DNA from 3 places in the Shewanella sp. VB17 genome. Region 3 is predicted to be linked to each of the others. Evidence: predicted binding sites of a transcription regulator. Region 3 holds the regulator's gene; each other region holds the start of a gene.
What was found. Region 3 encodes sigma-54, which starts transcription at its own class of promoters, with help from an activator protein. Its sites were predicted from a motif close to GTTGGCACGNNNNTNGNNT; they were not measured.

Region 1: the regulator sigma-54 is predicted to act here: its motif matches at 2,242-2,260, upstream of flgF (flagellar basal-body rod protein FlgF).
Region 2: the regulator sigma-54 is predicted to act here: its motif matches at 2,039-2,057, upstream of HQQ94_RS08850 (flagellar hook-length control protein FliK).

The regions. Positions count from the first base shown of each region.
Region 1 is NZ_JABRVS010000001.1:2,031,565-2,035,856, forward strand. Features, by position in the region: gene HQQ94_RS08730 (flagellar hook assembly protein FlgD) at 1-610, shown strand, start outside; gene flgE (flagellar hook protein FlgE) at 716-2,098, shown strand; gene flgF (flagellar basal-body rod protein FlgF) at 2,308-3,051, shown strand; gene flgG (flagellar basal-body rod protein FlgG) at 3,063-3,851, shown strand; gene flgH (flagellar basal body L-ring protein FlgH) at 3,861-4,292, shown strand, end outside.
Region 2 is NZ_JABRVS010000001.1:2,055,023-2,059,314, reverse strand. Features, by position in the region: gene fliL (flagellar basal body-associated protein FliL) at 1-199, opposite strand, end outside; gene HQQ94_RS08850 (flagellar hook-length control protein FliK) at 331-1,941, opposite strand; gene fliJ (flagellar export protein FliJ) at 2,111-2,557, opposite strand; gene fliI (flagellar protein export ATPase FliI) at 2,614-3,954, opposite strand; gene fliH (flagellar assembly protein FliH) at 4,034-4,292, opposite strand, start outside.
Region 3 is NZ_JABRVS010000001.1:4,698,940-4,703,231, reverse strand. Features, by position in the region: gene HQQ94_RS20270 (HPr family phosphocarrier protein) at 1-206, opposite strand, end outside; gene rapZ (RNase adapter RapZ) at 199-1,041, opposite strand; gene ptsN (PTS IIA-like nitrogen regulatory protein PtsN) at 1,038-1,481, opposite strand; gene hpf (ribosome hibernation promoting factor) at 1,484-1,771, opposite strand; gene HQQ94_RS20250 (RNA polymerase factor sigma-54) at 1,887-3,353, opposite strand; gene lptB (LPS export ABC transporter ATP-binding protein) at 3,501-4,232, opposite strand; gene lptA (lipopolysaccharide transport periplasmic protein LptA) at 4,229-4,292, opposite strand, start outside.

The DNA.
Region 1 (4,292 bases), 2.7 Mb from region 3:
GACCCAAGAAGATTTCTTTTCTCTTTTAAGTCAACAGCTATCGATGCAAGATCCATTTAAACCCGTTGATAACGATAAAATGATTGCACAGATGGCATCGTTTTCAACTGTTGATGGGATTAATAATCTTAATGATGAAATCATTAATCTTAATGCTGTTATGACCTCAAGCCAAGCGTTACAAGCATCAGGATTAGTCGGGCAAAAAGTATTAATTCCATCAGATACGGGTTTTATCACAGATATTTCGGATGTGGATCGTGAGTTAAGAGGGGTTGTTAGTACACCTGAAGCGATTAAGGAGATCACTGTGCGTATTGAAGATGAAAAAGGTCAGCTGATTAAGCGTTTTATTATTGATGGGAGTGAAGGTGGGAATGTTGATGTGAGTTGGGATGGGCTTGGTACCAATGGTGAGCCAGCTAGCAGCGGGATTTACTCTATAAAAGCGTCAGGGAGGATAGAGGGTAAAAGTGAAGAATTGGCCGTATCAGCCTATGCTCATGTCACCAGCGTGTCTTTAGGCAATGCCAGTACTGGTGCGATCCTCAATTTACGAGGCGTCGGTGGCATTAAAATTGGAGATGTATTAGCGGTCTCTGAAAGCTAATTAAATTATCTGGTGCCTTAACAAGGGGACTCGATATTAGGTAAAGCGAATAGAAGTGTGGCTGAAAAAGTCATTTTCAGAAGTAAATAGCAATCGAGGTGAATTATGTCGTTTAACATTGCATTAAGTGGTATATCAGCTGCGCAAAAAGATCTGAATACCACGGCGAATAACATCGCTAACGTGAGTAGTATTGGCTTTAAAGAGTCCCGAGCAGAGTTTGCTGATGTTTATGCTAATTCTATTTTCGCCAATGGTAAAACGGCGGTTGGTGGTGGTGTGACGACCAATCAAGTTGCTCAGCAGTTTCAGCAAGGCAGCCTACAGTTTACCAAAAATGCATTAGACATGGCCATTAGTGGCGGCGGTTTTTTTGTCACCGCTCCTAATTTAGACTCTCAAGATGCAACCTTCACTCGAGCTGGTGCCTTTCAAGTGGATGCAAATAATTACTTAGTGGATTCACAAGGTAATTTCTTGCAAACATTTGGGGTTGATAAGGACGGTAATTCGACATCGGTAAGCTTAACCACCACAGGTCCAGTGATTATTCCTGACACCGCTGGCAGTCCCGAAAAGACGGAGGTCATTGGTATACAGATGAACCTCAATGCAGGCGATGCGACCTTAGATCCAACATTATTTGATCCCAATGACCGTGATACCTACAACAATTCAACTGCGGTAACTATGTATGATTCGTTAGGTGAGTCTCATATTTTGACCACTTATTTTGTACGCCCAAATCAAGCAGCCTATACCGGAGCGAGTAATTGGGTGGCTTATTACGCACTTGATGGTAAACAGCTTGATATCGATGTGACGCCAGCTGTTACGTATGATATCGATACTGATGCCGATGGGGTTGCTGACAGTACTGCACCTGCTGAAACTGCTGCTGTGTTAGGCAGTTGGAAAGGTTCAGTATTGACCTTTGATGACACAGGGGCTTTTGCGGGGGATACTCCAGCCCCCCCTGCGACGGTAACGACTGTCGCTCTTGGTGTTACTGGTGCCAATATTTTAGGCCCTGGTACTGATGGTACGCAAACATTGACCATTGATTTTAATAACCCAACACAATTTTCCTCTACGTTTGAAGTGACTTTGCTCACCCAAGATGGTACTACAGTTGGCCGTTTAACCAATGTTGAAGTTGGGGCGGATGGGTTAATTAACGCCAGTTACAGTAATGGCTCAACGGTGCCGTTAGCGCGTGTTGCGTTAGCCCGTTTTGCGAATGAGCAAGGTTTGACTCAGGTGGGTAATACGTCATGGAAAGCGAGTTTAGATTCGGGGATTGCGCTAGCTGGTGAAGCCAACAGCGGTACCTTTGGTAGTATTCGTTCATCAGCGCTGGAGCAATCTAACGTTGATTTGACCACTGAGTTAGTCGATTTGATTTCAGCGCAGCGAAACTTTCAGGCCAATTCAAGAACGCTGGAAGTGAACAACACACTGCAGCAAACGGTGCTGCAGATCCGTTAAAATTAATCATTAAATCGGCTGTTTACTAATGCTAGTCAATAAAACTGACTAGCATTTTTTTATTCATTTTTTAGTGTGGTGGTTATTTTTCTTCAAGACACCATATTTCTATTTTAGTTATCTTTGCTTCTACTCCCGCTTTTTTTGGCGCGCAATTTGCATTGTTTAATGTAGACAAAGATTGATGCAAAAAATTGACGGAGGAGCCAGTGGATAAATTACTCTACGTTGCCATGAGCGGTGCTAAACAGAATATGAACTCGTTGGCCGTGCGAGCGAATAACCTAGCCAATGCCAATACTGACGGTTTTAAAGCTGATATGGCGCAAGCGCGATCCATGCAGGCTTTTGGTGAGGGCTTGCCAACACGCGTGTTTGCGATGACTGAAAACCCCTCTGCAGACTTTAGCTCAGGCCCAATTAAAACCACGGGTCGCGATCTCGATATTGCTATTAAAAATAGTGGTTGGATTGCGGTTCAAGGTGCTGACGGTGGTGAGGCTTATACTCGCTCTGGTAGTTTAAGTTTTGACACTTCTGGTTTGTTACGTAACGACAGAGGTAATCCTATTATGGGAGATTCAGGTCCGATTGTTTTACCTTTACCCATAGATAAAGTGTTGATATCACAAGATGGTATTATCTCCGTTAGGCCTCTAGGTTCGACAGCTGAAGTGATTGAAGAAGTTGGCCAAATTAAAATGGTCAATCCAGGTGATGAAAATATGATGAGGGGCGCCGATGGTCTCTTTAGGCTGACATCGGGTGAAGATGCCCCTGCAGATCCATTTGTTGCGTTAGAAAGTGGAGCTGTAGAGGGAAGTAATGTCAATGCTGTCAATGAAATGGTGTCTCTAATTAGCATTCAACGTCAATTTGAGATGCAAGTTAAAATGATGAAAACCGCAGAAGAGATGGATAAAGCATCTGCTTCACTTATACGCATTAGTTAGGAGGTTATACTATGCATCCGGCACTATGGATAAGTAAGACTGGGCTAGACGCTCAGCAAACCGATATTTCAGTGATTTCTAATAATGTGGCTAACGCCAGTACTGTTGGTTATAAGAAGAGTCGTGCTGTTTTTGAAGATCTTTTATACCAAACGGTCAATCAAGCTGGGGGGGTAAGTGCGTCAAACACTAAATTGCCTAATGGGTTAAATATCGGAGCGGGAACTAAAGTGGTTTCGACTCAGAAGATATTTACTCAAGGTAATATGCTTACCACGGACAATTCATTGGATTTAATGGTTGAGGGACCTGGTTTTTTTGAAATACAGTTACCTGATGGCACAACATCTTATAGTCGCAATGGGCAGTTTACCTTGGATGATAGTGGGCAAATTGTTACATCTGGATCTGGTTATGTGCTGCAACCTGCGATCACTATTCCTGATAATGCAACAGCAATTACTGTTTCTGCAGAAGGAGAGGTGTCAGTCAAAACTGCGGGGGTTGCAGAGAGTCAAGTTGTGGGCCAGTTAAGCATGTCTGATTTTATTAATCCAAGTGGGTTAGACCCAATGGGGCAAAATTTATATACCGAAACTGGCGCAAGTGGTACACCGATTCAGGGGACGGCATCCTTAGATGGGATGGGAATTATTCGCCAAGGTGCGCTAGAAACATCGAACGTGAACGTTACCGAAGAGCTGGTTAATTTGATTGAGAGCCAACGTATTTATGAGATGAATTCCAAGGTGATCTCTGCCGTTGATCAAATGCTGTCCTATGTTACTCAGAATTTATAGGGGCAAGTCATGAATAAGTATTTGTTATTGGTCGCATCAGTCATGGTGCTTATCACGGCATTAACAGGCTGCATGTCAACAAGGGAGAAGCCCATTGCTGATGATCCTTATTATGCACCTGTTTATCCAGAGGCCCCGGCAACGAAAATAGCCGCAACAGGATCTATGTATCAGGCAAGCCAGTCATCAAGCCTTTATTCTGATATTAAGGCGTTGAAAGTTGGAGACATCATTACCGTCATGTTGATGGAGGAGACACAGGCCACCAAAAGCGCCAAAAATGAGATTAAAAAAGGCACGGACTTAACCTTAGATCCTATTTATGCACTTGGGGCCAACATGTCAATTGGTGGTAACCCCATTGATTTTAGATACAATGACAGTATGAATACTAAGCGTGAGTCTGATGCCGATCAGAGTAATAGTTTATCAGGCAGTATC
Region 2 (4,292 bases), 2.6 Mb from region 3:
CTTCTCCGGTATTTTCTTCTTCAACAACTTCAGCCATGCTGCCATCATCCATAGCTTCAGGCTCACTAGAACCTAAAAAAAACCAAATTCCTCCCCCAATAGCCAACAATAAAACGAACCCTATGACACCAAATATGATCAGTTTCTTACTTTTAGGTTTATTCCCTTCTTCGACTTCTAATGATTCTTCATCAGCCATTTTCTTTCCCTTTTACAAGTGTCTCTAGCATCCATTATATGCGAAATCCCGACAAAACCACTTAGCCATAATAAGGATTCTAATTAAAATAAGGTTACTTCCTTATATTAGCCCACTATAAGATTAATCGCTTATGCGTAATAATCTATACCAGAACGATAACTTGTTGCTTGTTTTGAGCTTATTAACGATTCTTCGGATGTCATTTCATCCAGTTCAGAACCCAATTGGCTTTCCCCCTCATCAGTTCCCTTTTCTCCCTCCTCCCCATTTTGCCCATTATCTTGGGAAACTTGGCTATCAAAGAGTTGCATTCCTTGCTCAGACAAGAGCTCTTTTAATCTAGGCATCGCTTGCTCAATAAGATCTCGGGTTTGATGTTGAGCTACTTGAAATTGAACTTGAGTCTGCTCACCTTGAACCTGGATACGCACAATTAAATGCCCCAGCTCTGGTGGATCAAGTTTAATTTCAGCATATTGCCTTCCTTGACTAACCATTGTCACTAACTGCTGTTTCATCACAGGAGAAAAACGCTTAATCATGTCTTCCATCTGCACTTGCTGTTCATTGCTTTCTTTCAACGACAATTGAATTTGTGACAGTTCATTTCGCGGAGCTTGTTGTGGTGTTAGCTGCGAATTTATCTGTTGTGGTTTGGATTCTGATGATGTGTCAATAAATGCTGGATTTAGCTCAACGGCTGCTTTCATCGGTGTCAATTTAACTGACAAATCAGCATTTTTAAGCTGTTGTTCCGCCGTAATTTGACCTTCTGTTAGCAACTTACTGTTACTCGAGATGACAACTTCAGTTTGACTAGAAACTTTTTCACCCAATATATGACTAAACTTGCTTTCATTTCCATTATGAATAGATTCTTGTTTACCCGCAATTGGGATCTTTCGCTCCTGACCACCAGTATTGTCTTTATCTGCTTCAACTTGTTTAAGCTTATCGAGTGATAATTCTTTTACCTCATTGTTCACTATTGCTGTCTTTAACGGCTCTTTATCTAGCGGTCTATCAGACACCATTTTAACATCTAATCCTTTATTCTTCTCAGAGCCATCTTGACGATTTACCACATCGTCATCAGTTAATGCCGTTATATTTTTACTTGTATCAAGAACATCTTGAATCTCTTGATTATTTCCACCACTTTTAATTAACGTCATAAGTAAAGATAAGGTTTCAGGTGGCAATGCTTGTAGTTCTTCTTTCGTCAGTCCACTTTTATTTTGTAACTCATTAAGAGATTGTTCATCTAGCAAGTCAATATTGAGCGCCACCATTATTGCATCAATTGATTCCCCATCTACCACTTCATCTACCACTTCATCTACCACTTCATCTATCACTGCTTCATCAAGCGGCAAGTTATCACCGCTAAATATAATGCTGTCACTTAACTCTGCGGCTAAATTAAGTTGTGCTAATACGTGAGAAACATCAATCAAATCCTCAGCATTAAATTCATCCTCAACGGTTGATTCAATGAGACTCTGTTCTACATTTTGTAATTGCTCTTCATCTTGAACCTCGCCATTAGTAGGATTAACAGCTTCATCCACTTTAGATTTAACTTGTTGTTTTCCTTCAATCCCTGCTTGCTCTAATGCGGTAGAAAAATCATTATTCCCAATAGATTTACTGTCGTGCTCTGTTGCTTGTTTAATCTCAGCAATAGGCAGGCTTTCAGCCTTATTACCCGCTAAAAGAACATTGGTCACTTTCTGCATAAAGCCTCCGAAAAACACGATAAGCCATGAAATAAAGGCTCATTACTAGCGTCAAAATACCGACCGCTGAGATCAAAAAAATTCATATAATAAATAAAAGCAATTTTAATGCCATAATAAACAAGGGCTGGATTTTATTGTATAATACTGGATAAGGATAAAAATAAAGCTACCGTATCGGTTTTTTATAAAGCTGTTGGATAGCAAATTCATCAATCATTTTTTGCTCTTGTCTTTGCTCCTCTTGCTGCTTTTTTTCAGCCTTGTGAGAAAGAAGAAGTTCAACAGCTTTGCGCTTCTGTTGTGCCTCTAACCAATATTGTTGTCGGTGTATTCTTTGGGTATCTGCATCCTGAATTGAGGCCATCTGCTTCGTTGTGGCTTCGTCTATTTGTCTAACAAACTGATGAAACTGATGGTAATAACTTGCACTAATACTTTTGCCCTGATAGTTTTCTATTTGTTTCATATAATCAAGGCGATAGCTTCTTAAAGCTTCCAGCTGGCTTTGGCATTTTTGCAACATTAACTGAGCTGATTTCAATTGCAAACCCGCTTGAGCTTCAGCTTCTTTTGTAAGCTTTAGCACTGTATCTAAAGGATCATGTTTTGCCATTTAATCTCCAATACCTTCAATCAGTAACCATAAAAGCCTTTTAATTAAAAAAAACGTTACACCTTACATTGGCCAGCTAATTGAGTCAGCATCAGCTCACTACTGGCAAAACTAAGTGTTTCTTTCATTGTTTGCCTTAAAAAAGCATTCATGGCAGGCTGTAAGCGAATGGAATTATCGATCCTAGGATCACTGCCTTGAGTGTAGGCACCAATAGAAATAAGATCTTTATTCTGTTGATAAAGAGAATAAATTTGCTTCACACGCCCCATAGCGTCTAAATGTTCAGCACTGACCACCATCGGTGCTACACGGCTAATAGACGCTTCAACATCAATCGCTGGGTAATGTCCTGAATCGGCGAGCTGACGAGACAACACGATGTGCCCATCTAAAATCGCTCGGGCTGCATCTGCAATCGGATCTTGAAGATCATCCCCCTCAGTTAATACAGTATAGAATGCAGTGATCGAACCTTGATCTGGTCCACCATTGCCAGCTCTTTCAACTAGCTTAGGTAATTTTGCGAATACCGAAGGCGGGTAACCTTTTGTTGCAGGAGGTTCGCCAACAGCTAAAGCAATTTCTCTCTGAGCTTGAGCATAACGGGTTAAGCTATCCATTAATAATAATACATTGTAACCAAGATCTCTAAAATGTTCCGCTATTCGGGTTGAAGTTTCACAGGCGCGCAACCTCATCAAAGGAGAAGTATCAGCTGGAGCTGCGACCACCACAGAACGAGCTCTCCCCTCATCTCCTAATATTTCTTCAATAAACTCCTTCACTTCTCGGCCACGTTCACCCACTAATCCCACCACAATAATATCGGCTGTCGTGCCTCGGGTCATCATACCCAGAAGCACACTTTTACCCACACCTGAACCTGAAAACAATCCCATTCTTTGGCCTTTACCGACAGTCAACATTGCATTAATCGCTCTCACCCCAACATCGAGTGGTTCAGTGATAGCACGGCGGGATAGGGGGTTAATAGGGAGTGAGTGCCTAGGTGCTTTTTGATCCGTTTGTAACCTTCCTAGACCATCCAAAGGCAAGCCATTACCATCGAGTACCCTGCCCAGTAAAGCCAACCCCACATCCAAGCCCCCTTGCTCTCCTAAAGGAGTCACCTTAGCACCAGGTAACACGCCTCTAAGCTCTTCTATTGGCATTAAGTAAAGCAGTTTATCATCGAAACCTATCACTTCAGCACCGAAGCTCCCTGCTAACGTTTCAATACTACACAGGCTACCGATTGGAGCACGGCAACCTGCAGCCTCCAAGGTTAATCCAACAACGCGTACAAGCTGACCGCTCGCCTCAGCAATAAAAGGCGTCACTTTATTCGATTGCAGTCTTATTTTATTAAGCAACTTGTTGTGGCGGTTGTTCATTTTATTCGCCTTTTACTAAAACTATGTAATCCTTTACAATGAAATGGTGACAAATTAAAACCAGTTAAAAGAATTGATTTTATTCGGGCTTACCATCAGAGAGCGTGTCACCCGCCTTATTCATTTGATTATCTGGCTCATCACCCGATAATTGATTATCCACACCATCAATTTCATTACCCAGCTCATCACCCGATAATTGATTGTCCTCACCATCAATTTCATTACCCAGCTCATCACCCGATAATTGATTATCCACACCATCAATTTCATTACCCAGCTCATCACCCGATAATTGATTATCCTCACCACCAATTTCATTACCCAGCTCATCGCCC
Region 3 (4,292 bases):
CCTTCTCCGATTAGGGTGATGGTTTTACCTATGCCTGTTTCTAACATTAATAAGCCCAATACACTTGCTGCGGAGGCTTTTTTATCACCTTGTATTATGGTTACTTGGGCATCAAATTCTGATGCCAGTATGGCAAGTTTAGTCGCCGCACGGGCATGAAGCCCTAATTTGTTGCATATTGTGACTTGACGCTCTAGTTTAGTCATTGCTTAATTCACGGTGGCGGGCTTGGACTGTATGTTTACTATTACTAAAGAGTTTAGCTAGCTGATCAGTGACATAGACAGATCTATGTTGACCGCCGGTACATCCAATGGCAATCGTGAGATAGCTACGGTTGTTGCGTTCTAGGTGTGGCAGCCAGGTTTCCAGCAGGTTTTCAATCTGCCAAATAAACTTATTCACTGTCGGTTGTTGACTTAAGAAAAGCTGCACAGGTTCATCGAGTCCCGTCATTGGTCTGAGATCGGGTTCCCAATGTGGATTCGGTAAAAATCGGACATCAAACATGAAATCCGCTTCTACTGGCATGCCATATTTAAATCCAAAAGATTCAAAGTTGATCACCAACTCTTTATCTACGTAACCTAATAAAATTTCTCTTATTTTATTATTCAGATCATAAATATTGAGATTTGAGGTATCGATATAATGATCAACCAGTTTAGAGACGGGCTCCAATAATACTCGTTCTTGATCTATGGCCTCCTTTAGTGATGTTTTACTTCTCGATAGCGGGTGGAGGCGACGAGTTTCACTGTAACGTTTAAGCAGAATATCATCTCTAGAATTGAGAAAAAAACTTAACAGTTCAGTGCCCTCAGGTAACTTTGAAAGTTGTGTCTTTAATTCAGTCTCGTGTATATTACGAACATCTACGCTAATAGCGACAAGCTCAGTGCTTCCTTTGAGCTGTTCAAGTAACTTGTCCATCAATGTTAGAGGAAGATTGTCGACACAGTAGTAGCCTAGATCCTCCAATACCCTAAGGACAACAGATTTACCCGATCCGGAACGGCCGGATACCATAACCAGTTTCATTGTGTTATCACCTGATAAAGTTCTGATCCATCTTGTGTTTTTCGTAATTGTTTTAAAATTACTTTATCGTTCAGTTTCTGCGCCATAGCAGACAAGGTGCTTAAGTGCTGTTCACATTGATCAGCAGGCACTAGTAGTGCAAATAATATATCTACCGGCTGATTATCAATTGAATCAAAAGGGATTGGCTCCTCGCATTTAATAAATACTGCAACGGGGTGACTAATATTGGTTAACCTTCCATGTGGAATCGCTATACCATTACCTATACCTGTGCTGCCCATTTTCTCTCTCGTTAAAAGACTTTCAAAAATCTCTTGAGAGGAAAGGCTAGGGTACTGGGCAGCAATAAGATCGCTGATGAGTTCCAGTACTTTTTTCTTACTGCCCGGAGTGGCGCAAGTTGTGCACTCCGGCTGCAGGATGGTACTTAATTCCATGGTTAATGTTTTATTTGCTTCTCTTTGTGTTTAATAACCTGACGGTCGAGCTTATCTATCAGGGAGTCGATTGCAGTATACATGTCAGTGTGTTCTGAGGTTGCAAAAACTTCACCACCAGCAAGGTGGAGTTTAGCCTCTGCTTTCTGCTGCATTTTCTGAACATTTAAAATAACGTGCACATTATTGATCTGATCGAAATGTCGTTCAAGCTTTGAAAATTTTTCTTCAATATATTGACGTAATGATTTAGTAATTTCAATGTGATGCCCAGTGACGTTTATTTGCATAGAAATACTCCTCCAGTTTCGATTATGTTAAAATGTGCTCGTTACCTTGAGGTGAATATTGCTATTTATGCATTAAATAATATGCCTAAATGATTAACCTCAATATGTTAATTCTCTATAAACTCTTTCTTTGATTTGATGGCGGGATTAGCATCGCTTCTCGATACTTGGCGATGGTTCGTCTCGCTACCTTGATACCTTGATCAGCTAATAATAGTACCATTTTACTATCACTTAATGGCTTTTGCTGATTTTCTGCTGCAACTAGCTTTTTAATAAAGGCGCGAATCGCGGTTGATGAACATTCGCCACCATCATCAGTCCCCACGTGGCTTGAGAAGAAATATTTTAGCTCAAATATGCCTTTAGGAGTGTGCATATATTTTTGCGTTGTGACACGAGATATAGTCGATTCATGCATTTCGACTTCTTCAGCTATGTCATTTAACACCATAGGTTTCATCGCTTCTTCACCGTATTCAAAGAAGCCTTGTTGGAACTTAACAATACAGTTAGAGACTTTAAGAAGAGTCTCATTTCGACTTTCTATACTTTTGATAAACCACTTGGCTTCTTGTAAGTGTCCACGGATAAATTGACTATCGACTTGACTCTTAGTACTGCGAGCCATGGAAGCATAATGTTGATTAACATTTATTTTTGGCATGTGATCTGGGTTTAGCTCGACGACCCAGCGACCTTTCTTCTTCGTAACAGTGACATCGGGGATAACATACTCATCACGGCTTCGTGTAATGGCAAGCCCAGGGCGCGGTGTTAGTGTTTGGATCAACGCTATTGCTTGTCTTAAATCATCTTCTTTTAATTTTGTTTTTCGCATTAAGAGGCGGAAGTCTCGACCTGCGATGAGATCTAAATATTCCTTAATCAGTAACCTAGCATTGTCTATATGAGGAGTCGTATCAGCATACTGAGCGAGCTGGATAAATAGACATTCACTGAGATCGCGAGCTGCGACGCCAATAGGATCAAAATGTTGCACACGCTTAAGCACGGCTTCAATCTCATCAAGCTCTATGTCAGGATCACCCATCGCTTCTAATATATCGTCAGTACTTTGTGTGAGGTAACCACGTTCATCAATCGCATCGATAATGGCAGTAGCAATAGCCAAGTCATTATCAGAAAAAGGGGTTAAATTTTTTTGCCACTCAAGATGCTCATATAACCCTTCACTGGTTTCGCCTTGAAAAGGAAGGTCATCATTACGCATGGCCCCTGAACTGGAGTTTTGGCTGGCGGTGTAAACCTCATCCCAGGTTGTGTCCATAGGCAGGTCTTCAGGCATAGAATCCTGAGTGAGGGCATCGGACGTGTCAAGCGTGGAGTTATCTTTTTCAGCTTCAGTGTCAGTATCGGCAGTGTTGTTTAAATCTGATTCATTGTCGTTTTTTACATTGGCTTGTTCTTCATCCAACTCAAGTAGCGGATTTGAATCTAATGCTTGCTGGATCTCTTGTTGTAGTTCCAGTGACGACAGCTGCAAGAGACGAATAGCCTGTTGTAGCTGAGGAGTCATGGTTAACTGTTGACCCATTTTTAGCTGGAGTGACGCTTTCATGTACTGCTATTCCCTTCTTGGTACTGATAAAATGAGAAAGCCTGCTGGAGTTATGTGTGGAGTTCATCTCCCTAAATACACTGCATTAGTATCACTCATGATGTTATTTGATACGTATTTATTAGCGTAAATCTCTCCTTTGATTAACTATAGCTTGAATTGCTCACCTAAGTACACTGCTCGAACTTGTTGATTGTCTAAGATTTCAGCAGGCGTTCCTTCGGCAATTAAATTTCCGTGACTGACAATGTATGCATGTTCACAAACGTCTAATGTTTCTCGTACGTTGTGATCTGTAATGAGTACCCCTAAACCGCGACTCTTGAGTTGTAAAATAATTTTTTTTATATCAATAACAGAAATAGGATCGACACCTGCAAAAGGCTCATCAAGTAAAATAAACTTTGGATTGGCTGCTAATGCTCTCGCGATTTCTACTCGTCTTCTTTCACCACCAGAGAGTGTCATGCCTTGGCTATCGCGAATATGGGTAATGTGAAACTCTTCAAGAAGGTGCTCTAATTGCACTTCACGTTCATTACGATTAAGTTCTTTTCGAGTTTGTAATACGGCCATAATATTGTCTCGAACAGACAGTTTTCTAAAAATACTGGCCTCTTGCGGTAGATAACCTATGCCTTTGCGGGCGCGAAGATGGATAGGATCTAAAGTGAGATCATCATCATTAATGAATATCCGGCCTTTATCACTTTGCACCAGTCCTACGACCATATAAAAAGTGGTTGTTTTCCCGGCGCCATTTGGGCCTAATAGCCCGACAATCTGACCTGTTTTAACACGTAAACTCACATCTTGTACTACGGCTCTATTTTTATAACTTTTAGCAAGATTGATTGCTTTTAATGTCAAATCTTTCATTCTTGTTCCTGACTGTTTAATGCCGGGTCAATGGGGTCAATTGGCTGCTCAGGTTTGGTT